Linked DNA regions of Pseudophaeobacter arcticus DSM 23566. The protein of the gene in region 2 interacts with the protein of the main gene of each other region in a pairwise test. Links are inferred from orthologs where the notes say so. Each region holds a gene or a part of one and is shown on either strand. Other genes may lie near its edges. The genes, in order: ARCT_RS0110705, rlmB and tsaE.

Region 1 (3,111 bases), 490 kb from region 2 along the record:
CTGGTGCGTCTACCAATTCCGCCACACCCGCACGTTTCGCAAATCACTCTTCGCGTGCCGCGGTGGATAGCAAAGGTTGCAATCGGATGCGAGCGCTAATTTCACCAAAATCAGAACAATGCAGGAGCGCAACAATCCTGAAAAAATTAACGCATTATGCAGCCGCCTGGAAAAATTGACGCGACCAGATCCTTGATCTCTCCTAGGCTGGTCAAAAAACACTTGAGGCAAAAAGAGTACAAAACCGTGAAATCGCAAGCCCCTTGGCCTGCGGGGTCGTTGCTTGCGACTCCGGCAAAGCGCCCGCACCATCCCCCTCCCGAGGTCAATGACACGCAGACCATCTCTATCGGGTTTCTACCCGGCACCCTGTTGCTCACGCGGCGCGGCGACTGCAAGGTCGAGACACTCAGGCCCGGCGACAGCATCATCTCGCGCGATCTGGGACTGGTGAGCTGTCTCGCGGTAGAGCAGCATCTCAGCACGACCAAAGCCATTTGGTTTGCGCCCGGCTCTCTGGGGGACAGCCGCCCGGACTGTGATGTGATCCTGCCTGCCGACCAGCAGGTCTTGCTTCGTGATTGGCGGGCCAAAGCCATTTTTGGCAAACCACAGGCTCTGGCGCGGGCCGCCTCATTGGTCGATGGGGAGTTCATCTGCGATCTTGGGCTGCGCCAGATGACGCTGACAGTTCTGCGCTTTAGCCGCCCCCATATCATCTATGCCAGCGGGCTAGAGGTTGCAGCGGCCAGGGCAGCTCTCAGCGCCCAATCCCGCATCACAACCCAATCCCGCATCACAGCCCCATGCGCCTAGCCCCCTGCTCCAGCCGGTTCAACACGGCTGGCAGTTGCTCTGGCAGATCTTCAGAAATCAGGCCGGGGCCATATTGTCGGGCACATTCCACATGCAGCCAGGCCCCAACCTCTGCCGCTGCCATTGGCGACAACCCGCGCGCCAGAAGCCCGGTAATAAACCCGGCCAACACATCCCCTGCCCCGGCAGTGGCCAACCACGGCGCTGCCCTTTCATACTGCGCTGAATTCACCGAACAGCGCCCTGTTGGATCAGCAATCACCGTATCAGCCCCCTTGAACAGCACCACGCAACCCGACCGCGCGGCGGCCTCGCGGGTGGCATCCACCTTGGAATAGGCCGGGCCTGTTTGCGGTCTCGCGGCAAGATTTGCCGCCAGATCCGGGAACAGTATTGCAAACTCCCCCCCATGTGGCGTGAGCACACAATCTTCATGCAGCAAATCAAACAGCACCTGCGGATCGCGCTCAAATCGAGTGAGCGCATCAGCATCCAAAACAGTCGCGCGCCGCGCTTTCAAGGCGGCAATCACCACCGCCTGGGTATCCATCCCCCGGCCCAGCCCAGGGCCAAGACACAGGGCATTGAACCGCTTGTCTTCCAACAGCTCACTTACCCCATGGGCACCATCAATCTGGTGCAGCATGATCGCTGTCAGCTGTGCTGCATTTTCAAACATCGCCGAACGGGGCGACCCCAGTGTCACCAGCCCGGCACCAATCCGCAACGCTCCGCGCGCCGCCAATCGCGCCGCCCCTGTCCGGCCATGCCCCCCCGACAAAACCAGAGCATGACCATGGGAGAACTTATGCGGCCCCTGTTTTGCCGACAGGTGGGGCTCCCCTCCACCGCCAACCAAAGACACAATATGCCGCCCAGGGCGATTGTCATTATACATCTCAATCAAAGCGTTGCGCGACAACGACCCCAGCTTTGATGGCGCAGTCAACCCGATATCCGTACAGACCACTTTGCCGCAGCTTGCAGGCCCATCAGCCAAGAAATGCCCTGGCTTCAAACTGTGAAAGGTCACGGTCAGGTTTGCCAGCCCCGCAAAATCAAGCGGTTGATCATCCCCGAGCCACGCCCCGGAATCCGCACAAAGCCCACTGGGAATATCCACGGCAACAACCCTGGGAAACAGATCTCTCGTTCTGGCCAACTCGGAACAGCTGTTCATCCTCCTCGACAAATGGCGGCATTGCAAAAACGGGCGTGCCAATCCGGTACCAAACAGGGCGTCGATGACAATGTGAACCCCCGAAGTCTCATCCGGCCATCCATCAAATACATCATCCTGTAACGGCTTCACCGCCCCAATTTCTGACCACCGGTCAAAATTGACCCGCGCATCCGCCGGCAGGTGCGCAGCCTCTCCAAAGAAAAACACCTCCACCTCACAGCCACGCGCCCGCAACAATCGCGCCACAACAAAGCCATCACCACCATTGTTTCCGGGACCACAAAGCACCAGGGCTTTCATCTTGCCCAAAATACCTCGGGGGGGATCCGCAGGATCGGGGGCAGCGCCCCCCTCCTGTCCGACCAATTCCAGTTCCGGCCATTCCTCAAAGATGGCCTCCACCACGCCGGTGCCCGCGCGCTCCATCAGCTCCAGCCCCGTGACCTCCCCCGACTCGATGGCGGCCTGTTCTATGGCACGCATCTGGGCGGCCGTTAGCAGTTCCATCATGAGGGCTCTCCTTCTCCCAAAGACCTGGCGATTCACTTTTGCACAAATTTAGGGCGCATCGCCTATTTTTTAATCAGATGCACTCAAATCTGCCAGCTTGCTCCCCCTGAGACAGCACAGCGCATTGTCGTCACCAATAAGAAATGATCTGACGAGCTTCGACAAGGTTGTGAGGAGTCCAAGGCATGAAAAAGATCGAAGCCATCATCAAGCCGTTCAAACTGGACGAGGTGAAGGAAGCGCTACAGGATGTAGGCGTGCAGGGCCTCTCCGTCATCGAAGTCAAAGGCTTTGGCCGCCAAAAAGGCCATACCGAACTTTACCGCGGTGCAGAATATGTTGTCGACTTCCTGCCCAAAGTGAAGATCGAGGTTGTGCTCGAGGCCGATCAGGTCGAAGCCGCCATTGAAGCCATCATTGACGCTGCTAAAACCGACAAGATTGGCGACGGCAAGATTTTTGTTTCGCCCGTCGAACAGGCCATCCGTATTCGTACCGGCGAGTCCGGCACGGACGCACTGTAAACAATACTACCTGACATCAAAATCAGAAGGACCAAGGGAATGAGCACAGACGCAGTTCTCCAGATGATCAAAGACGAA
Region 2 (2,976 bases):
CAAAGCTCCGGGCGCGAGGTGTGGAACGAGGGACATTGATAAAGATCTACGGTGGTTCCGCTCCGCAGTCCCTATAGATGTAGGATGGCAACAATTAAAAAAAAGATGCCAGAAGGTATTTTTTTAAAAAAATACCTTATTCGGGGCAGCCGTCAGTCCCGCAAAACCGCAGGCCAGTTGCCACGCGCCGCCTGCATTAGCTCAGGCTCTGCCGCCTGCCAGATCGCCTCGACAGAGGCGTTGTTGAGCAAGAACAGCTCACCATCTTCGATCCGCCACAGCCGGGGGTCCCCATGCGCCAGATAGCCCTGCGACACCGCATAGGCACAATAGCCGCCAAACACCGGTGCATAGGCACGGGGATTCGCCTCAAACTGCGCCTGATTGCCAGAAGAGGTAAAGCGCCAAAAAACGCCTTTCCACATCAGCGCAAACTCCTGACGGCCAGGCACCGCGCCCTGCCCTTCAAAAAAGGCGACAACATCATAGCCATCCAGCGCCAATCCATTGTGCGCAGAAAAGATCGGCGGCTCTGCCCGCGCAGATAGCGGCGCAAGACCTATGATCAATAGCAAAGCAGCAAGCGTATGGCGCAGTACCAATGGGGCCTCCGAAGGGTGCAAACAGGACAGGCCCAAATCTGGCCTAGAATGGGCGTTTTGCCTAGATGGGTTACGGATTTGTGATCTCACCGTGAGTGTATATGTGGGGGTGATCAGTCAAAAATATCCTCCACCAGATCGACAGCTTCCGACAATAGCGACTGAAAAAGCCCTTTGCGCTTTTTGATCTTCTTGCCCCTGGTGATTTTGCGGGGCGCATTTTTTCCATTTGTGCCCTTTGTCTTTTTGCCCCCGGGCCTGGTCGGCGCCACAGCAGCCCAGCCCGGCACCGCCCCCGGCAGGCAGGCGCCCTTGCCGGGGGCAAGGGGACGTGCCTTTTGGCTGGACAGCGGCGCGCCGCAGGTGCCACAGACAAGCGCCGAGAGACCACCGCCTGCGCCACCCGAATGCCCGGGCAAAAAGCGCGACTGCACGCCACAATAACAACAGCTCAGTATCTTGCCGCCATAGGCGCCGCTTTGTGCCATTTCCCCCTTGCCCTCATGCTGCCCTGCGGCCTCAGGACCGCTCTAGACTGGCATATAGGGCAATCGCCGCAGCATTTGAGACATTGAGCGAGCCAAACCCGCCGGCTGCGTCAATTTTCACCAGGTGATCAACTGTTTCCTTGGTTTTTTGCCGCAGCCCGGGGCCTTCGGCCCCCAGGACCAGGGCCACCGGCAGATCCTTGCGCCCCGCAAGGCAGCTCTCGATGGTCTGCTCGGCCTCGCCATCCAGCCCCAGCACCACATAGCCCATGTTCTGCAGCTCGGTAATGGTATCGGCCAGGTTGCGCATCCGCAGATAGGGCTGGCGCTCCAGGGCGCCGCTGGCGGTTTTGGCCAGGGCACCGGTTTCCGGCGCCGAATGGTGCCGGGTGCCGATGACGGCGCTGGCCCCAAAGACTTCGGCAGAGCGCAAAATGGCGCCCACATTATGCGGGTCGGTCACCCGATCCAGCAATACCACCCGCGGGATTTCGGCACCAATGCAGTTTTCCGACAAAGAGCCCCAGTTCAGCGGCATCACTTCCAGTGCGGCCCCCTGGTGCACCGAGTTTGGATCCAGCGGCGCGTTGAACCTGCGCGGCTCCACCAATTCGGGCTCGATCCCAGAGGCCGCGATGGCCTCTTCCAGCTTGTTCTGAGCATTCAATGTCACAATAAGGCGCAGTTTTTCCCGTTTTGGGTTCATCAGCGCATCACGCACGGCATGCAGCCCAAAGAGCCAGACGGTCTCAGCGCCACCGGCCTTTTTGTTCTGCTCCTTTTCGATCACCCACTGGGGCTTTTTCGTGGGTTTCTTTGACATCGTTCTCTCCAGCAAAAGGAATTTCAGGTTCGGGCAAAAAACTTGTGTTTTTTCTGTTGACGCCCCTTAGGTGCGCTAGTAATCACGCCCTCACAGCAGGTCAACAGCGACTTGCTAGTGGGCGACAGGCCGCAAGGTGTGGCAGGGGACTGTAACTCCCTCGCGGAGACGCACGCCTGGTTCGATTCCAGGGTCGCCCACCACTTCCTCATCTAAGCGGGAAGTGAAAATCAAATAATACCAAATATTTATGGAAAACAGAACTTTCACCTTGGTGACATAAGTTGGGAATTCCGTAGGGTTTCAGTCCCACCACAGCCGATCACAGGATGGCGGAGCTCTGGCAAATGCCCAAAAGCGTGCCCCATTCTATTGGGACCGGGCTATTGGGACCAGTCTATTGGGACCGGGGCGGATATTGTTTTCGCAAATGGGTCCCCAAGCGATATCGGACGGTTGATACCCGACAGCTTGTAGTCATCAGCTCGTAGTCATCTGTCTGCATACTTAAAATAAACTGGAGGCTGCCAAGACGGCCGTCGCTGTGGAAAACCATGTCACAGGATAGCATGTCACAGGATAGGTATGGGCAAAGCCTCAGGTCTCTGCCAGCGCCTGCTCGACCCAGGCAACCAAGCCGCCAAGCTCATCGGCGCCCTGAACGGCCATCCCGCCAGAAAAGGCCTTGAAGGGCTCAACGTTCATCCGATTGACGCCTGACACCACAACCATCCCCTGGGCCAGGGCCTCCCCTATGACCGGGCGCATGCCACGACCGTCGGCTTCGTGTTTGCCAAATTTATTGACGATCAGGACCTGTGGGCGGGGCTCTGCCTGCAGGCTGCTGGTCACCTGCCCCACCGCCTGCTCCAGTGCCTCAGGGTTCAGACGGCACCCACGAGCACCAGCGCCCAAGGATTGCGAAATGCGAATGGTCTCGCCATCGGGCAACACCCGTACATCCATGTCGCACAGGGCATCATCGCTGCATTCGGTATTGGTTTGCACAATCCCCGCCAGCGCAATGCCTTTGGCGTACAGCGCCTCTGCGAGGCTGCTCAGC
Region 3 (3,026 bases), 2.8 Mb from region 2 along the record:
CAGCCCGCCGCCGGTATCGAGCACCTGTGGGCTTTCATGGCTCAGCAGCACCGCCTTGGGCGCAAGATGCGCCTCCAGTACCTGCGGCAGGTAATGCAGATTGGCGACAATCCGTTGTGGCTGGATTGCCTGGGCCAGCTGTAGCGTATGGTCGATCAACGGCTGGCCGCCGACCGGGATCATCGGTTTGGGACAGGTCTGGGTCAGCGCCTTCATGCGGGTGCCAAAACCGGCGGCAAAGAGCATCACATTGGGACAGCTGCGGGGAGGAATGGTGAGGCTCATCAGCGCAGCTTTGCCAGGTTTTCAGGGGTGGGAGCAGGCAGTTCTGGCAACAAGAATTCCGCCAAAGGAGCAAGGGCCGGATGCTCCAACCCGTTGATAACATGGGTCCAGACGCGTGGTATCAACTCCAGATATTGGGGTTTGCCAAAGTCCTGCGACAGCCGGGCGAAAATGCCCAGAATACGCAGGTTGCGCTGGACGCCGATCACAGAATAGGCACCGCGAAACCCGGATTCATCCAGTCCAGAGGCATCCAGGTATCGGTTGATCATGCGGGACTCGATGGCGGCAGGCACATCCCGGCGGGCGTCTTGCAGAAGGGACACAAGATCATAGGCGGGATGGCCTATGCGGGCGTCTTGAAAATCAATCACGCCGACCTGTGCCAGACCCTCGCGATCAGGAAGGTACATCAGGTTTTGCACGTGAAAATCCCGATGCACAAAAACCATGTCCTCTTTCACGGTCTGGCGCAGGATATCCTCAAACTGGTTTTCAAACCGGGTTTTCAGATCCGAATCGCCCCTGCCGTTGATGGCGTCGCAATAGCGCTCGATCACCAGGCCGGACATTTCAGCCATGACGCGGGGGCCCAGATGATCCAGGCCGGGCAGTGCCTTTGATCCTGAGACTTTGTGCAGCTGGACCAAAAAATCGGTGGCCAGTGAATAGAGCGCTTTCTCCTGACGGGGATCCTGTTCGAGCACCTCGTAGAACCGCTGATCGCCAAAATCTTCGGTCAGCAAAAAGCCGTTATCTGCATCCTCGCCGAGGATGGCAGGGGCGCTGAAGTCAAGGGATCGCAGGTAGTTGGCGATACGGACAAAGGGGAGAATGGTCTCGCCGCTGCCAAGAGGGGCATCCATCAGGATCAAGGTGCGGCCATCCGGGCTCGTCAGTCGCTCATACCGGCGCGCCGAGGCATCGCCGGCCAGTGGCTCACGGCTCCAGTCGCCGCGTCCGGTGCGGTGCAAAAATGCCGAAATCTGGCTGTCACGGTCTGTCATGTGCTATCTCATCCATACGGCTTTGCCATTTGGCATCGCTCCAGGTCAGGGTCAGGTGACGGCAATCTTCCTCTGCGGGATCCAGCGTGAGCTTGAGATGCAGGGCATGTGCCGGTGTCAGCTCGGCCAGGCGATCGGGCCATTCAATCAGGCAGATGGCGTCGTCAAAGGCCTCAAACAGGCCAAGTTCTTCAATCTCTTCAAGGGCAGAAAGACGGTAGAGATCCGCATGCCACAGCTCACCCGATGGAACCTCGTAGGTTTGCACCAAAGTGAATGTGGGGGAGGGGACATCTTCGGGATGAGACATCAGCGATTGGATCAGGCTCCGGGCAAAATGAGTTTTACCTGCCCCAATCGGCCCCTCCAGCAAGAGACAGTCGCCGGGCTGCAGCTGTGCGGCAAGCTGCTGCGCCAGATCTGCCGTCGCCTCGGGCGAGGTCAGCTGACAGGAAATCGGGCTGTGTGCCGCTGTTGAAGAGCGCGGGTCAGAACGGGCGGGATCACTGGGTTTGGTCATGGCTGCACAATGCATCTGGGTTGCACGGGCTGCAAGCGCCAAGGGCGCAATCACCTGGCTGATGATCGCGCCCCTTCTGGGTTTGGGGTTTTAAAAATTTGCCTTGGGTTTCAGGCAGAGCTGCTTTGATCCGTGATGGCGAACTTTTGCTGTTCCATCGGTGGAAGGCCTGGCTCTGGGGTCCGAAAGCTAACCATGGTTGCGCCATTCTGGATTGCAGTCACCTTGCACAGCAGCGGTGTGCCGTCTCGCAGTTGCACCCGCGCCCACCAGGGGGTGCGGCCATCGCTGCCGGCAACAAAGTCGCGGATTTCTCCCCAGGCCGGCGTGGCGCTGCAGGTATCCTGCCAAACGCGGGCCGCATCCATGATGGAGACCTTGGCAAAACTGGCGTCAGGATCCATTTTCCACAGCGAATGATAGGTCTCGTTCGAGAAGGTCATGGTGCCGTCATTGGCAAAAACTGCAATCGCTTCGCCCATTTGGTCCATGATCGACTGACCCATTTCCAGCTCAGACCGGAACTGACGGGTTAGCGTAACCTCGGCGGTGATGTCTTCAAACAGAAAGGCAATGGCGCCATCGGGGTGGGGACGTCCCGACACCGAATAGACAGAGCCCGAGGGCAGGGACCATGTTTCCTGATAGCGACCTTCGGCGGCGGCCTCCAACAGATCTTCGATCTGGTGGCGCCAGCTGGAATAGTTCTTTGGCTCGGGCATCAAGCGCTGGTCGCGCAGCCGGTCAAAGAAGGTCATCAGTGTGGGTCGCGAGCTGAGAAAGCCGGCAGGCAGGGCGGTAAGATCAATCAAAACCGGGTTGAACAGCACCAGCTGACGGTTGCGGTCAAAGATCGCCAGACCGATGGAGAGCTGGGCAAAGGTTTTTGCCAGTGTCTGCACAAAGTTGCGCTGGGCCACCTCGGCATCGACCACGGCGTTTACATCCACCGCATGGCACAGCCAGCCGGCCTCTGTTTCGGTGGTCGAGATATTGTACCACAGGCGTTTGCTGCTCTCTGGCATCGGGATTGAGATCCGCTCAGCCCTGCCGCTTTTTTTAGGCTCATCCAGATTGTCGAACAGGGGTTCAGAGAATTCGGCATCGCGCCCGCGGAGCTTATGGCTGAGATCATCATAGGCGAGGTTCGACCAGGTCACGGCACCCTCTTCGGATTGCAGCCAGACCGGATAGGGGGCCTGATGCACCGCAGC

The links.
Region 1: the proteins of rlmB (region 2) and ARCT_RS0110705 interact in binary tests that used the Escherichia coli proteins (3 or more experiments, as listed by UniProt). The link is inferred for Pseudophaeobacter arcticus DSM 23566 from one-to-one orthologs.
Region 3: the proteins of rlmB (region 2) and tsaE interact in binary tests that used the Escherichia coli proteins (3 or more experiments, as listed by UniProt). The link is inferred for Pseudophaeobacter arcticus DSM 23566 from one-to-one orthologs.

What each region holds. Positions count from the first base shown.
Region 1 is NZ_KI421507.1:1,403,730-1,406,840, reverse strand. Bases 154-3,111 are described here. They hold ARCT_RS0110705 (NAD(P)H-hydrate dehydratase), read right to left. Parts: upstream 2,510-3,111; coding sequence 797-2,509; downstream 154-796. Other genes in these bases: glnA (type I glutamate--ammonia ligase), read left to right, coding at 3,073-3,111; ARCT_RS0110700 (P-II family nitrogen regulator), read left to right, coding at 2,695-3,033; ARCT_RS25850 (Hint domain-containing protein), read left to right, coding at 247-816. UniProt on the Escherichia coli protein: Bifunctional enzyme that catalyzes the epimerization of the S- and R-forms of NAD(P)HX and the dehydration of the S-form of NAD(P)HX at the expense of ADP, which is converted to AMP.
Region 2 is NZ_KI421507.1:910,613-913,588, reverse strand. What follows is about bases 18-2,840. They hold rlmB (23S rRNA (guanosine(2251)-2'-O)-methyltransferase RlmB), read right to left. Parts: upstream 1,914-2,840; coding sequence 1,122-1,913; downstream 18-1,121. Other genes in these bases: ARCT_RS0108250 (DUF2478 domain-containing protein), read right to left, coding at 2,511-2,840; ARCT_RS28355 (hypothetical protein), read right to left, coding at 716-1,090; ARCT_RS0108265 (YHS domain-containing (seleno)protein), read right to left, coding at 153-602. Also shown: more of ARCT_RS0108250, read right to left, coding at 2,841-2,976. UniProt on the Escherichia coli protein: Specifically methylates the ribose of guanosine 2251 in 23S rRNA.
Region 3 is NZ_KI421507.1:3,709,631-3,712,656, reverse strand. What follows is about bases 46-2,918. They hold tsaE (tRNA (adenosine(37)-N6)-threonylcarbamoyltransferase complex ATPase subunit type 1 TsaE), read right to left. Parts: upstream 1,813-2,918; coding sequence 1,279-1,812; downstream 46-1,278. Other genes in these bases: ARCT_RS0122445 (PAS-domain containing protein), read right to left, coding at 1,923-2,918; ARCT_RS0122460 (aminoglycoside phosphotransferase family protein), read right to left, coding at 285-1,292; ARCT_RS0122465 (nucleotidyltransferase family protein), read right to left, coding at 46-285. Also shown: more of ARCT_RS0122465, read right to left, coding at 1-45; more of ARCT_RS0122445, read right to left, coding at 2,919-3,026. UniProt on the Escherichia coli protein: Required for the formation of a threonylcarbamoyl group on adenosine at position 37 (t(6)A37) in tRNAs that read codons beginning with adenine.